DNA from 3 places in the Streptomyces sp. KL2 genome. Region 1 is predicted to be linked to each of the others. Evidence: riboswitches for the same ligand, from Rfam matches in the RefSeq annotation. Region 1 holds a riboswitch; each other region holds the start of a gene.
What was found. Region 1 has a riboswitch for cyclic di-AMP ahead of QPK52_RS14175 (M23 family metallopeptidase). Riboswitches for the same ligand answer to the same signal wherever they lie in the genome.
Positions count from the first base shown of each region.

Region 2: linked by a shared signal. The riboswitch ahead of QPK52_RS02525 (transglycosylase family protein) and the one ahead of QPK52_RS14175 (M23 family metallopeptidase) in region 1 are both predicted to bind cyclic di-AMP.
Region 3: linked by a shared signal. The riboswitch ahead of QPK52_RS16595 (transglycosylase family protein) and the one ahead of QPK52_RS14175 (M23 family metallopeptidase) in region 1 are both predicted to bind cyclic di-AMP.

Region 1 is NZ_CP127170.1:3,120,368-3,124,599, forward strand. Features, by position in the region: gene QPK52_RS14165 (APC family permease) at 1-223, shown strand, start outside; gene QPK52_RS14170 (PP2C family protein-serine/threonine phosphatase) at 321-1,493, shown strand; cyclic di-AMP (ydaO/yuaA leader) riboswitch at 1,720-1,898, shown strand; gene QPK52_RS14175 (M23 family metallopeptidase) at 1,910-2,965, shown strand; gene QPK52_RS14180 (antibiotic biosynthesis monooxygenase) at 3,123-3,884, opposite strand; gene QPK52_RS14185 (helix-turn-helix transcriptional regulator) at 3,965-4,232, opposite strand, start outside.
Region 2 is NZ_CP127170.1:553,743-557,974, reverse strand. Features, by position in the region: gene QPK52_RS02540 (erythromycin esterase family protein) at 1-139, opposite strand, end outside; gene QPK52_RS02535 (zinc-dependent alcohol dehydrogenase) at 355-1,653, shown strand; gene QPK52_RS02530 (hypothetical protein) at 1,650-1,820, shown strand; cyclic di-AMP (ydaO/yuaA leader) riboswitch at 2,358-2,532, shown strand; gene QPK52_RS02525 (transglycosylase family protein) at 2,539-3,612, shown strand; gene QPK52_RS02520 (NADP-dependent isocitrate dehydrogenase) at 3,771-4,232, shown strand, end outside.
Region 3 is NZ_CP127170.1:3,656,824-3,661,055, reverse strand. Features, by position in the region: gene QPK52_RS16605 (FtsB family cell division protein) at 1-49, opposite strand, end outside; gene eno (phosphopyruvate hydratase) at 229-1,518, opposite strand; gene QPK52_RS16595 (transglycosylase family protein) at 1,781-2,506, opposite strand; cyclic di-AMP (ydaO/yuaA leader) riboswitch at 2,513-2,683, opposite strand; gene QPK52_RS16590 (transglycosylase family protein) at 2,919-3,959, opposite strand; gene QPK52_RS16585 (cytochrome P450 family protein) at 4,089-4,232, opposite strand, start outside.

The DNA of each region.
Region 1 (4,232 bases):
CTTCGGCGTCCTGGCCTACTACGCGGTCGCCAACGCCTCCGCCTGGACCCTCGGCCCCGGCGAGGGGCGCCCGCCGCGGATCGTGCCGGCGGTGGGGCTGACCGGGTGCGTGGTGCTGGCCTTCGCCCTGCCGCTCGCCTCGGTGCTCCTGGGCGCGGCGGTGCTGGCGGCCGGTGCCGCCTCGTACGGGGTGCGCCGCGCGGTCGCCGCCCGCCGGGCGTAGGTGCCCGGGCCCTGGTGCTCGGTGCCCCGGCGTCCGGCGTCGTCCGGCCGGACCTGATCGACTCGCCGGGACGCCGGGCATCGGGAAGATTGGAGGGGTGCACGGCGACGGGCGGCAGGACACGGGCGGGGGCAGGACCCGTGCCCGTGTCATCCCCGTCGTCGGCCGCCCGCCCTGGTTGCTGCCCCTGCTGCTGGTCCTGATGGGGCTGGCGGTCAATCTGCTGACCCCTCCCGAGGTGTTCCTGAGCGCGCCGTTCATCGCGGCGTGCCTGGTCGCCGCGGCCCTGTGGACGTTCGGCGGCACGGCGGCCATGGTGGCCGCCTCGACGGCCGTGGTCCTCGCCCTGCTGGTGCGGGCCGGACTGCCCCCGGCGGAGAGCACGGCGCGGCTGGTCACCAACACCACCGTCGGAGTGCTGGCCCTCGTCCTCAGCCGCGTGCTGCACCACAGCGACATCAGCGTGGCATCGGCCCACCGGGTCGCCGAGGCCGTCCAGCTCGCGGTGCTGCCCGTGCCGCCCGGCCGGGTCGGCGACCTCGGGATCGCCGTCCGCTACGAGGCCGCGCAGGCGCACGCCCGCATCGGCGGCGACCTGTACGGCGTGGAGCGGACGCCGTACGGGCTGCGGCTGCTGGTGGGCGACGTGCGCGGCAAGGGGACGGGCGCCGTCGGCACGGCCACCGTCGTGCTCGGCGCCTTCCGGGAGGCGGCCGAGACCGAGGAGGACCTGGCGGCGGTCGCCGACCGCATCGAGCACGCCCTGATCCGGGAGGCCGGGCAGCGCGAGACGGGGGCGGGCCGGTCGGAGGAGTTCGTCACGGCCGTGCTCGCCGAGATCCCGGCCGGGGAAGCGGGGAGCCTGCGGATCGTCAACCGGGGCCATCCGCCGCCGGTGCTGCTGACCGGGGAGGGGGAGGTGCGGCTGCTGGAGCCGGACACGGAGGCGTACGCGCTGCCGCTGGGGCTGGGGGACCTGGCGGGGGCTTCCGGGAGCGGGCGGACCGGACCGGTGCCCTTCCCGCCCGGCTCCCTGCTGCTGCTCCACACCGACGGCCTGACGGAGGCGCGGAACGCGGCGGACGCCTTCTACGACCCGGTGGAGGGGCTGCGCGGCCGGCACTTCCCCGGGCCGGCCCCCCTGCTCGACCACCTCCTCGCGGACGTCGACGCGCACACCCGCGGGCACCGGTCCGACGACATGGCGCTGCTGGCGGTCATGCGCGACCCCGGGCCCCCGGAGCCTCCGGCCGGCGGTGACCGTCCGTAGCCGCCATGCGCCCCTCCGCATAACATCTGAGGCAACGTCAGATGGTGTGGCGTGCGTCTCATGCGCCGATCCGGCGGTCGACTCGCCCGAATTGGCCCGTCAATGCCCCGATAGTCCTCCGTCAAGAAAGCCCCATATCCAAAGAGGGGACTTGGAATCCGGAGCGCACCTCTATTAACGTTCGATAACGCAGCGCGGTCGTCACTGTCGCCGAAGAGGGCGGCACCGTGCGCCGTCGCCGAATCCCGTACGCGCGGCCCCGCCAACAGCGAGGACGCGCGCAGGGAACCGGGGAACCACCAATTGGGGTGAATCGGGGCCATGCGGCATGCCCGTATGGATCCGTAGGAGACCTTCCTGCTCCGAACCCGTCAGCTAACCCGGTAGGCGAGAAGGAAGGAAAGGAGAGCGCCCCAGTGGCGTCCAGCAGCCCGGCCCCCGAGGTCTCGTACGACCCGCACACCGCCGCTTTCACCCCTTTCGGCCCGGAAAGCGACGGCGACCGGCCGGTGTGGAACCCGACCGAGGAATCCGTCCGTCCGGTCCGCGGCCGGCACCGCGTCGCCAAGCAGCGCAACGGCATGGCCCGCAGCGGAGCGGTCCTCGGCGTCGGCGTGATCGCCGCCGTCGGCGCGGGCGGCATAGCCACCGCCAAGGACAAGTCCCCGGTCGCCATCTCCCTGCCGGACGTGGACCTCGGCGCCGTGGCCGAGGGCCTCCCCGTCGTCGGCGGCATGGTCTCCGGCGGCGACGACAACGGCCCCGCCCCGCAGGGGGAGGCCACCAGCCCCTTCGGCGGCACCGTCACCCAGGCCGGCCTGGACACCTCCGACGCCACCACGACCGTCGTGACGGCGGACGCCGGCGAGGCGCTGCGGGCGCGCATCCTCCAGCAGGCCGACCAGCAGCAGACCGGCGCCGCCCAGGCCGCGCTCGAGAAGGCCGCCGCCCAGGCGGCGGACGAGGCGGCCGACGAGGCCGCGGAACAGGCCGCCGCGGAGGAGGCCGAGCGCAAGCGCAAGGCCGCCGAGGAGGCGGCGCGCAAGGCCGAGGCCGAGCGCCTGGCCAAGCTCGCGGCCAGCTACACCCTCCCCCTCGCCTCGTACCAGCTCACCTCCACCTACGGCCAGTCCGGCTCGATGTGGGCCAACAACCACACCGGCCTGGACTTCGCGGCCCCCACCGGCACCCCGGTCAAGGCGGTGCACAGCGGCGAGATCGTCGAGGCGGGCTGGGCGGGCTCCTACGGCTACCGCATCATCCTCAAGCTCGACGACGGCACGGAGATCTGGTACTGCCACCTGTCCTCCATGACCGTCACCACCGGCAAGGTGACCACCGGCGACGTCATCGGCCGCGTCGGCTCCACCGGCAACTCCACCGGAGCGCACCTCCACCTGGAGGTCCGTCCCGGCGGCGGCGACCCGATCGACCCGCTGACCTGGCTGCGGAGCAAGGGCCAGTCCATCTGACGGCGGTCCGGCCGACGGCCCGCGGGCCCCGCCCGCGCTCTCGCACGCCGGCTCCCACACCCCGGCGGCCCTGGTGGCTCATCCCCCCCCGACACCAGGGCTGCCGGCCTTCCCCGCCCGCACGCGCCCACCGCGCCTGCGGCGCCCGCCACGCCTGTCACGCCTGCCGTGCCGCCGCAGCCCGCTCCGCCGGCTCCCCGGGGCGCTCGGTGGAGAACAGCAGCCGGTAGCGCGCCACGTCGTTGCTCACCATCCCGGGGAAGTTCCGCACCCGGTCCCACAGCGGGGACGGCGAGCCGATGCCCCTGCCCGGCGCCTCCAGCGCGTCGATGTGCGCCTGCTCGCTCTCCCACTCCGCATAGTTGACCACGCGCGTGCCGTCCGTGCTCAGATGGAAGTGGGCCGAGATGCCGCCGGGCGGCAGGCCCCCGCCGGCGCCGTCGTCCTCGATCGCCGCGGCCACGGTGTCCACCCATGCCCGCTGCCGCGCCTCGTCCGGCCCCTCGAACCCGACCTCCACGACCACCACGCACCCCGGCTCGGGCCGCTTTCCGTCCCGCCCCCGTCCGTCCCGCTCCTGCGGCAGGCTGCGGTAGCGCCGGGTGCGCGTCAGCCGCAGCCGCTCGATCCCCGGCACCGCGTCGTCGATCTCGTCGTTGCGCTCCTGCCGGTGGGTGCGCACGAACTCCTCGTACGCCTCCTCGCCCGTCCACTGGGAGTAGTGCAGCAGCGTCCGGCCGTCGGCCCCCGCGTAGACGCTGTACGACAGCATGCCCGGCGTCGGCCACTCCCGCTTCCCCCAGGTGGCTGCGATGGCGTCCGCGGCGGCCCGCTGCCGCTCGGGCGTGCCGACGTCCCAGACGCTGATGAGGACGGTTCGGGCCTCGGGGCGGGTGGGGTCGGGATATACGGGTGTCATGGACATGGGTGCCTCCTCGTCGGTCACAGGGCGTGCCCTCGTGTCACGTAACCACCCTCACAGTTGAAGTCGCCTTCAAGTCAAGGCGTATGGGGATCGTCCGCGGCGGCCCGGTAGCGGTCGGCGAGGGTGCGCAGCAGGTCGCGCAGCTCGGGCGGGTCGAGCACGGTGAACGGCAGGTCCAGGGTGCCCAGGAACGCGGCGAGGTTGTGGAGGGAGTCGCCCCCGGTCTCCAGCACGCACCCGCCCCCGCCGTCGTCGGTCAGCAGCCCGGCCGTCGGCACGATCCGCTCGCCCGCCTCCGCCGGGGACGCGTGCAGCCGTACGCGGGCCTGGTGCCGCCACGCC
Region 2 (4,232 bases), 2.6 Mb from region 1:
CGGCCACGTAGCGGGCGTCGCCGATCCGCTCCAGCAGGGGATCGAGGGAGCGCGGGCCGGTCAGCGGCAGGGCTTCACCGCGTATCTCCCGCACCTCCCGCGCCGCCGTGCCGTCGGCCGAACCCCCGGTGACTGCCATCGCCGTGCTCTCCCTGGTCGCGCGGGTGCCTGCGGGCGGGCCCCGGCCCGCCCGGCCGCCGGTGCCCGGTCCGCGGTACCCCGGGGCGGACGGCGTAACACCCCTCCCGCGGTCCGCGGTCCGCGGGGTGATGCCCGCTGTTTCCGGTGGCGGGGCCCCGGGCACCCGCGACCCGTTCGGATGAACGCGACCGACCTGCGAAGGGGTGCGTGCTGATGAAGGCCGTCGTATGGCACGGTGTGGGCGACATCCGCGTGGAGGACGTACCGGAACCGAAGATCCACGAACCGTACGACGCGATCGTGCGGATCACCTCGTCGGCGATCTGCGGGACCGACCTGCACTTCGTGCGCGGCACGATGCCGGGCATGAAGGAGGGGCGGATCCTGGGCCACGAGGCCGTCGGGATCGTGGAGGAGGTCGGCGCGGGCGTGCGGAACTTCCGCCCGGGCGACCGGGTGGTGGTGCCCTCCACGGTCGCCTGCGGGACGTGCAGCTACTGCCGGGCCGGCTACTACGCCCAGTGCGACAACGCCAACCCCGGCGGGCGCCGGGCGGGCACGGTGTTCTTCGGCGGTCCCGAGGCCGCCGGCGGCCTGGACGGACTGCAGGCGGAGTACGCCCGGATCCCGTACGCCCACGTCGGGCTGGTGCCGCTGCCGGACACCGTCGACGACGCCCAGGCGGTCCTGCTGTCCGACATCTACCCCACGGCGTGGTTCGGCGCGCGGCTGGCCGAGATCGGCTCCGGCGACACGGTCGCGATCCTCGGCGCCGGCCCCGTGGGCCAGGCCGCGATCGCCTGCGCCCGGTTGCAGGGCGCCGGGCGGATCATCGTGGTGGACGGCGTTCCCGACCGCCTGGACCTGGCCCGCGACCAGCACGCCGAGACGGTCGACTTCAACGCCGAGGAACCCGTCGGGGCGGTCCTGGACCTGACCGGCGGCATCGGTGTGGACCGGGTGGTCGACGCGGTCGGCGTCGACGCGCAGCGCCCCGCCCGCGGTCCGGCCGCCGAGGCCCTGGCCGGGCAGGCGGAGGGGTTCGACCGCGAGCGCGACGAGGTCGCCCCCGAGCAGCGGCCCGACGGCGACACCTGGGTCCCCGGCGACGCGCCGTCGCTGGCGGCCCGCTGGGCGGTGCAGATGGCGGCCAAGGCCGGCACGGTGGGAACCATCGGGGTCTATCCGCCGCAGGTGGAGCACTATCCGTTCGGCGAGGCGTTCATGAAGAACCTCACCCTGCGGATGGGCAACTGCAACCACCGCCGCTACCTGCCCCGCCTGGTGTCCATGGTCGCCTCCGGCGAACTGGACCCCACCCCGCTGCTGACCCGCTGGGCCGAGGTCGCGGACGCGGTCGAGGCGTACCGGACGTTCGACCGCCGGGAGTCGGGCTGGACGAAGGTGGCCCTCGGCGTGGACGGCCGCGGCTCGGTCGCCCCTGGCCTCGGTGAGGCGGCCGGTACCGGCGCGGCCACCACCGCGGGAACCGGGGAGACGGAGAGGAGGTGAGCGCGGTGGCGGCGCACGCGGGGGAGAGGGCGCGGAAGACCGGCGACTTCTACTGCGCCCAGTGCTCGGAGAGGGTCCATGCCGAGCAGGGGGAGGAGATCCCCCGCTGTCCCAACGGCCACACCGAGTTCGAGACCCGGCGCCACGAACCGGGCGACAGGTCCTGAGGCGGCGGCCTGAACGGGCCGCGCAACGAAAGCGGCCCCTCGCGCGTCTTCGTGCGAGGAGCCGCTTCCGCTGTCCGTCTCCGCCCCGCGACCGCGCCGAAAAAACGGCAAAACGCCTACGCAATGCCCAACCGGCCATTCAGGCCAAAAACCCCGGCCGAGTATTTATGGCCGCCATGTTCGCCAAGGGGTGTTGTCGTGAACAACGCCCCATAATGGGCGGTCTGTTGGGGAAGTGTGCCGGGAATCACACCTCCGCACTCCTCCTGTGCCCGCCGTCGAGATCCTTAATTGCCGGCGGCCGAAATTCCTGGCCGGAAAGCGTTTTGACGCGTGTGCCGCCCTCCGCGCTCCGGTGTCCGGCCGGTTTCCGGACACGCACGGCGGCCGTGTTTGTCGGATCGGTGACAAAGTGAGGGGTCGTCGGATTTCCGGCGCCTTGTCTTCCGTGAATTCCCTGTGTTTATGTGGCCTGGCCTTCGCCGCCCATGGCGGGGGCTCCACCGCCGGGACGCCGAGTCCTGCCGCCCGGCCGGGGAGAGGCAGCAGCTGACCATGGCAGGAGCGGGGAAACCACATACGCGCCGTGCCGCGCCTTCGGCGGCCCGGCTTGGGGTGAAGCCGATTCCCGACGCCCTCTGAGGCGAAGGGAACGGCCGGGCGACTCCGGCCCGAATCCGACAGCTAACCTCGCAGGCGTGGGAGAGGAAGCACACCCATGTCCCGTGGTCGTCACCGCCGCCCCCGCACACCCCTGATATCCCGTCAATTCTCGCGTGTATCCCTCGCGCTCACCACCGGCGCGGGCATCGCCGCGCCGGTGGTCGCCGCCGGCAGCGCGAACGCGGCCTCCACCGAGGTGTGGGAGAAGGTCGCCGAGTGCGAGTCCAGCGGCAACTGGTCCATCAACACCGGCAACGGCTACTTCGGCGGACTGCAGTTCTCCCAGTCCAGCTGGGAGGCCGCCGGCGGCACCGAGTACGCGCCGCGCGCCGACCTGGCCACCAAGGAGGAGCAGATCGCCGCCGGCGAGAAGCTGCTCGCCCTCCAGGGGCCGGGAGCCTGGCCCACCTGCGGACCCGCGGCCGGGCTCGGCCGGGACTCCGGCACCCCGGCCGGCGGCACCGCCACCCAGACGCGCGGCGACTCCAAGGTGGGAGCCGGGGCGAAGTCCGCGGCGAAGTCCCAGGCGGAGCGCAGATCCACCGCCGGCTCCCACACCGTCGCCTCCGGCGACACCCTCCACTCGATCGCCACCAGCCACGGTGTCGAGGGCGGCTGGCAGGCCGTCTACGAGGCCAACCGCGAGACCGTCGGCGGCAATCCGCACCTGATCTTCCCCGGCCAGGAACTGACCCTGTCCGCCCGGTCCTCCGGCGGGGGGCAGGAGCGCACCCCCGGGCGCGCGAACCGGACACAGGCCCGCCCGGCCGCGCAGAAGACCGCGCCCCAGGCCTCGCCGAAGGCCTACGCGGACAACCTCGACGGCTGGATCCGCGAGGCCCTGGACATCATGCGGGCCAACGGCATCCCCGGCACCTACGAGGGCATCCACCGCAACATCATGCGCGAGTCCGGCGGCAACCCGAACGCGATCAACAACTGGGACATCAACGCCCAGCGCGGCACCCCCTCGATCGGCCTGCTCCAGGTCATCAAGCCGACCTTCGACGCCTACCACGTCCCGGGCACGGCGAACAGCCAGTACGACCCGGTCGCCAACATCGTCGCCGCCTGCAACTACGCGGCCGACCGCTACGGCTCGATCGACAACGTCAACGGACCCTACTGAGACGGCCGGGCCCGCGGGCCCGGCGCCCCGCCCCCGCCTCCCTGCCCCTTGTGGCGGCGCGAACGCGCCGCCACAAGGGGCAGGGCCCTTTCGGGGGGAGGCCCTCCACGGGATATCTTGATGTCGAGCAATGTTGCAGACGTGGAGCGGAGCACCCGGTGACTGACTCGACCATCATCTACACACAGACCGACGAGGCCCCGGCCCTGGCGACGTACTCTCTCCTGCCGGTGGTCAGGGCCTACGCCGCCAAGGCGGGCGTCGCCGTGGAGAGCCGTGACATCTCCCTGGCGGGACGGATCATCGCGGTCTTCCCCGAGTACCTCAAGGAGGAGCAGCGCATCGGCGACGCGCTCACCGAGCTCGGCGAGCTGGCCAAGACCCCCCAGGCCAACATCATCAAGCTGCCGAACATCTCGGCCTCCATCCCGCAGCTCAAGGCCGCCGTCGCCGAGCTCCAGGAGAAGGGCTACGCGCTGCCGGACTACCCCGACGACCCCAAGACCGACGAGGAGCGGGAGATCCGCGCCCGCTACGACAAGGTCAAGGGCAGCGCCGTCAACCCGGTGCTGCGCGAGGGCAACTCCGACCGCCGCGCCCCCGCCTCGGTGAAGAACTAC
Region 3 (4,232 bases), 540 kb from region 1:
GTGCCCTGAGCCTGGTCGCGGTGGAGAACCTGTCCCGTTCCGCGGCCACCTCGCCTCCCCTGCTGCCCTGTCGTCGCCGTGCCGCCGCGGTGGGCCGCCGCATGCCGCCGCGTCCCCGCCACCGTACGGGACGGCGGCGGGGACGCGGTGACGGCGGGGCCGCTTCCCGCGGCCGTGCTCACCGGTCCGCGGACCGGCCGTGCTCACCGGTCCGCGGAGCGGCTGTGCTCATCGGTCCGCGGAGCGGAAGCGCGGGAACGCCGAGCGTCCGGCGTACACCGCGGCGTCGTCGAGGATCTCCTCGATGCGCAGCAGCTGGTTGTACTTGGCGACGCGCTCGGAGCGGGCCGGGGCGCCGGTCTTGATCTGGCCGCAGTTGGTGGCGACGGCCAGGTCGGCGATGGTGACGTCCTCCGTCTCGCCGGAGCGGTGGGACATCATGCACTTGAAGCCGTTGCGCTGGGCCAGCTCGACGGCGTCCAGCGTCTCGGTCAGGGAGCCGATCTGGTTGACCTTGACCAGCAGGGCGTTGGCGGCGCCCTCCTCGATGCCGCGGGCCAGGCGCTCGGGGTTGGTGACGAACAGGTCGTCACCGACGAGCTGGACCTTGTCGCCCAGGCGCTCGGTGATGGTCTTCCAGCCGTCCCAGTCGTCCTCGAACAGCGGGTCCTCGATGGAGACCAGCGGGTACGCCTCGACCAGCTCGGCGTAGTAGTCGGTCATCTGGGCGGCGGTGCGCTCCTGGCCCTCGAAGACGTAACGGCCGTCCTTGTGGAACTCGGAGGCGGCGACGTCCAGGGCGAGGGCGATGTCCTGGCCGGGGGTGTAGCCGGCCTGCTTGATCGCCTCCAGGATGAGGTCGAGCGCCTCGCGGTTGGAGCCGAGGTTGGGGGCGAAGCCGCCCTCGTCGCCCAGCCCGGTGGAGAGGTTGCGCTCCTTCAGCACCTTCTTGAGGGTGTGGTAGACCTCGGTGCCCCAGCGCAGGGCCTCGGAGAAGGACTCGGCGCCGATCGGCGCGATCATGAACTCCTGGATGTCCACGTTGGAGTCGGCGTGCGATCCGCCGTTGAGGATGTTCATCATCGGCACCGGCAGCAGGTGCGCGTTCGGGCCGCCGAGGTAGCGGAACAGCGGCAGGTCGGACGCCTCGGAGGCGGCGTGGGCGACGGCCAGCGAGACGCCGAGGATGGCGTTGGCGCCGAGGGAGGACTTGTCCGGGGTGGCGTCCAGGTCGAACATCGCCTGGTCGATCAGGCGCTGCTCGGTGGCGTCGTATCCGACCAGCTCCGGGCCGATCTGCTCGATGACGGCGAGGACGGCCTTCTCGACGCCCTTGCCGCCGTAGCGGCTCTTGTCTCCGTCACGCAGCTCAAGGGCCTCGAAGGCGCCCGTGGAGGCGCCGGACGGAACGGCTGCACGGCCGGTGCTGCCGTCGTCGAGGCCGACCTCGACCTCGACCGTGGGGTTGCCTCGCGAGTCGAGGATCTCGCGGGCCACTACGACGTCGATGGACGGCACGAGGGTCTCCTTCGTGTGTGTCGGGCGTGTGTGTCGGGTCTCAGTGCCCTGAGCCTATCCGGCCCGCGCACGCCACCTCGCCGACAGCCCGTGCCATACGGCGGAACGGAGGATGAAATCGCAGATCAGAGAGGGTGAGAGCGCTTTGTTTCCAAATTGAATAAACCCGGTGCGGCGCGCCCTCCGCCAAGGGAGGTGACACACCGCACCGGGATGGCGCCGCCGGGTGACGGGGCGGCGCCGGGGCGGGCACAGCAGGGGATCAGACCCGGAGCTGCTGGCCGGGGAAGATCAGGTTGGGGTCGTCGCCGATGACGTCGGCGTTGTCCTGGTGGATCTGCTGCCAGGTGGTGCCGTGGGCGGCGGCGATGGCGCGCAGCGTGTCGCCGGACTTGACCGTGTAGCCGGACTCGGCGCCGTCCCGGTGGCCGTCCGCCCGCTCGGAGGCGCCCTGCGACAGCGAACGGGACTGCTCCTGCGACTGCTCCTGGGACTGCTTCTGCGACTGGTTCTGCGACTGCGGGCGGGAGCGGTTCTGCGACTCGGAGTACGTCCGCCCGGTGCCGGGGCCGACGGAACGGCCGCCGCCCGGGTCCACCTCGGCCGCGGGCCCGTCGGCGGTGAGGCCGCCCTTCTCGGCGCAGGCCCAGGCGCGCGGCCCCTGCATGGCCAGCAGCCGCTCGGCCACGGCGATCTGCTGCTCCCTGGTGGCCAGGTCGGCGCGCGGCGCGTACCGGGTGCCGCCGGCGGCCTCCCAGCTGGACTGGGAGAACTGCAGCCCGCCGTAGTAGCCGTTGCCGGTGTTGATGGACCAGTCGCCGCCGGACTCGCACTGGGCCACCCGCTCCCAGGTGTCGACGGAGGCGGCCGAGGCGCCCGGCGCGCCCGCCACCGGAACGGCGATGGCGGCGCCCGCGGCGCCCGTCAGCGCGGCCGCGCGGACGGCTCTGGCGGTGCGGCTGTCGTGCCCCTTGCCGGTGAACAGCATGGACGTCCCTTATCTCACCGACGCCTGCGAGGTGAGCTGTCGGGTTCGGGCAGTGAGCAAGCCCGGCCGTCCGGGGCGCGGAGCCCCGGGCGACTTCACCCCAAGCCGCTTCGGACCCTGCGGTCCTGGGCGGCGCCTACCTGGTTCCCCCGCTCCTGCCATCGGCGCTGACGCGACGACTGCCCACCGGCCGCCGGCAGGATTCGGCGCTGCGGTCGGTGGCACTCGCGGTGCGAGCGACACGACGGTAAGCACACCGGTACATCCGTCTCAAAGCATGTCAGAAACCGGCGATTCACCCTTTCTGACGCCCGCACGGATGGAACCCGCAGGTCAGATGAGGAGCATTAGGCCGGACAGGAACGACACGCCGCAGTCGCCCGGGAGGGTCATCCCGCAGGGCCGTCCGCACTCATCCGAGAGAGAGCTCCTGCCCCGGCAGGATCAGGTCCGGATCCTCGCCCACGACGTCCTTGTTGCTCTCGTACAGCCCGCTCCAGCCGCCCGGCACGCCGTGCTCCTGGGCGATCGTCACGAGCGAGTCCCCGGGGCGCACGAGATAGCCCTCGTCCCTCCCGCGGGAGCCCAGGCCGCTCACGGTGCCCGCCAGCGCGGGGCGCTCGGCGCGGGCGGAGCGGTCGGCGGCCTCCTCGGAGCGTCCGTCGCCGGCGGTCTCCCGGCCCTCCGGCGCCCGGCTCTCCGCCCCGCGCTCCAGATCCAGTTCGCGCGGGTCGCGCTCGCCGCGGTGCTTTCCGGTGCCCTCCCCCGCCCCGGCGCGGGCGCCGTCCTCCGCACCGTCGCCCTCGGCGCCGTCCTCCGCGCCGCCGCCCTTCGCGCCCTCGTCCTGGGCACCGTCCTCCGCACCGCCGTCCTTCGGGGCCTTCCGCTCGCCCTCGGCGCCGTCCTCCGCGCCGCCGGACCCGCCCCCGCCGGCGGCCGGGGAGTCCTCCTCCGCCGCGTCGCCGCCCGGCAGGACGCCGTCCAGGAGGCCCCCGCCGTTCCCACCGCTCCCGCCGTCCCGCGCGTCCTCCTCCGGCAGGAGGTTGCCCGGGTCGATGGCCGGGGCCTCGCCGGTGGTGTCGTGGCGCAGCCCGGCGTTGACGCCGCATGAGGGCCAGGCCTCCGGCCCCTGGTCGGCGAGGATCTTCTCGGCCACCGCGATCTGCTGGCTGCGGCTGGCGAGGTCGGGGCGCTTGGCGTACGACGTACCGCCGTACTGCTCCCAGATCTCCTGGGTGAGCTGGAGGCCGCCGTAGTAGCCGTTGCCGGTGTCGGCGCTCCACAGGCCGCCGCTCTCGCACTGCGCGACCCGGTCCCAGGTGTCGAGGTCTGCCGCCTGCGCGCCCGCCGCCCCCAGCAGGGGGATGGCGAACCCCGCGCCGGTCACTCCTGCCGTGACGAAGATGGCGGGAGCCTGGCGGGGGCGGCGGTGTCTACCGTTCCCGGAAAGCATGTGCGGAGCCTCTCGTGCGTGGACAGACGGCAAGGTTGAGCGGTTGACGGCTGAACGTAGCGTCACCGGGCCGATCATCACAAGTCAGTGTCTCGCAGATCACGCACGGATCACGTACGTGACTGTGCGTCACCCGCGCACCGGCTCGAACTCCACCGGCAGTTCGCGCAGCCCTCGCATGATGAGGCCGCCCCGCCAGCGCAAATCGGCAGGTTCCGCCGCGAGCCGCAGGTCGGGGAGGCGTCCCAGCAGGGCCGTGAGGGCGACCCGCCC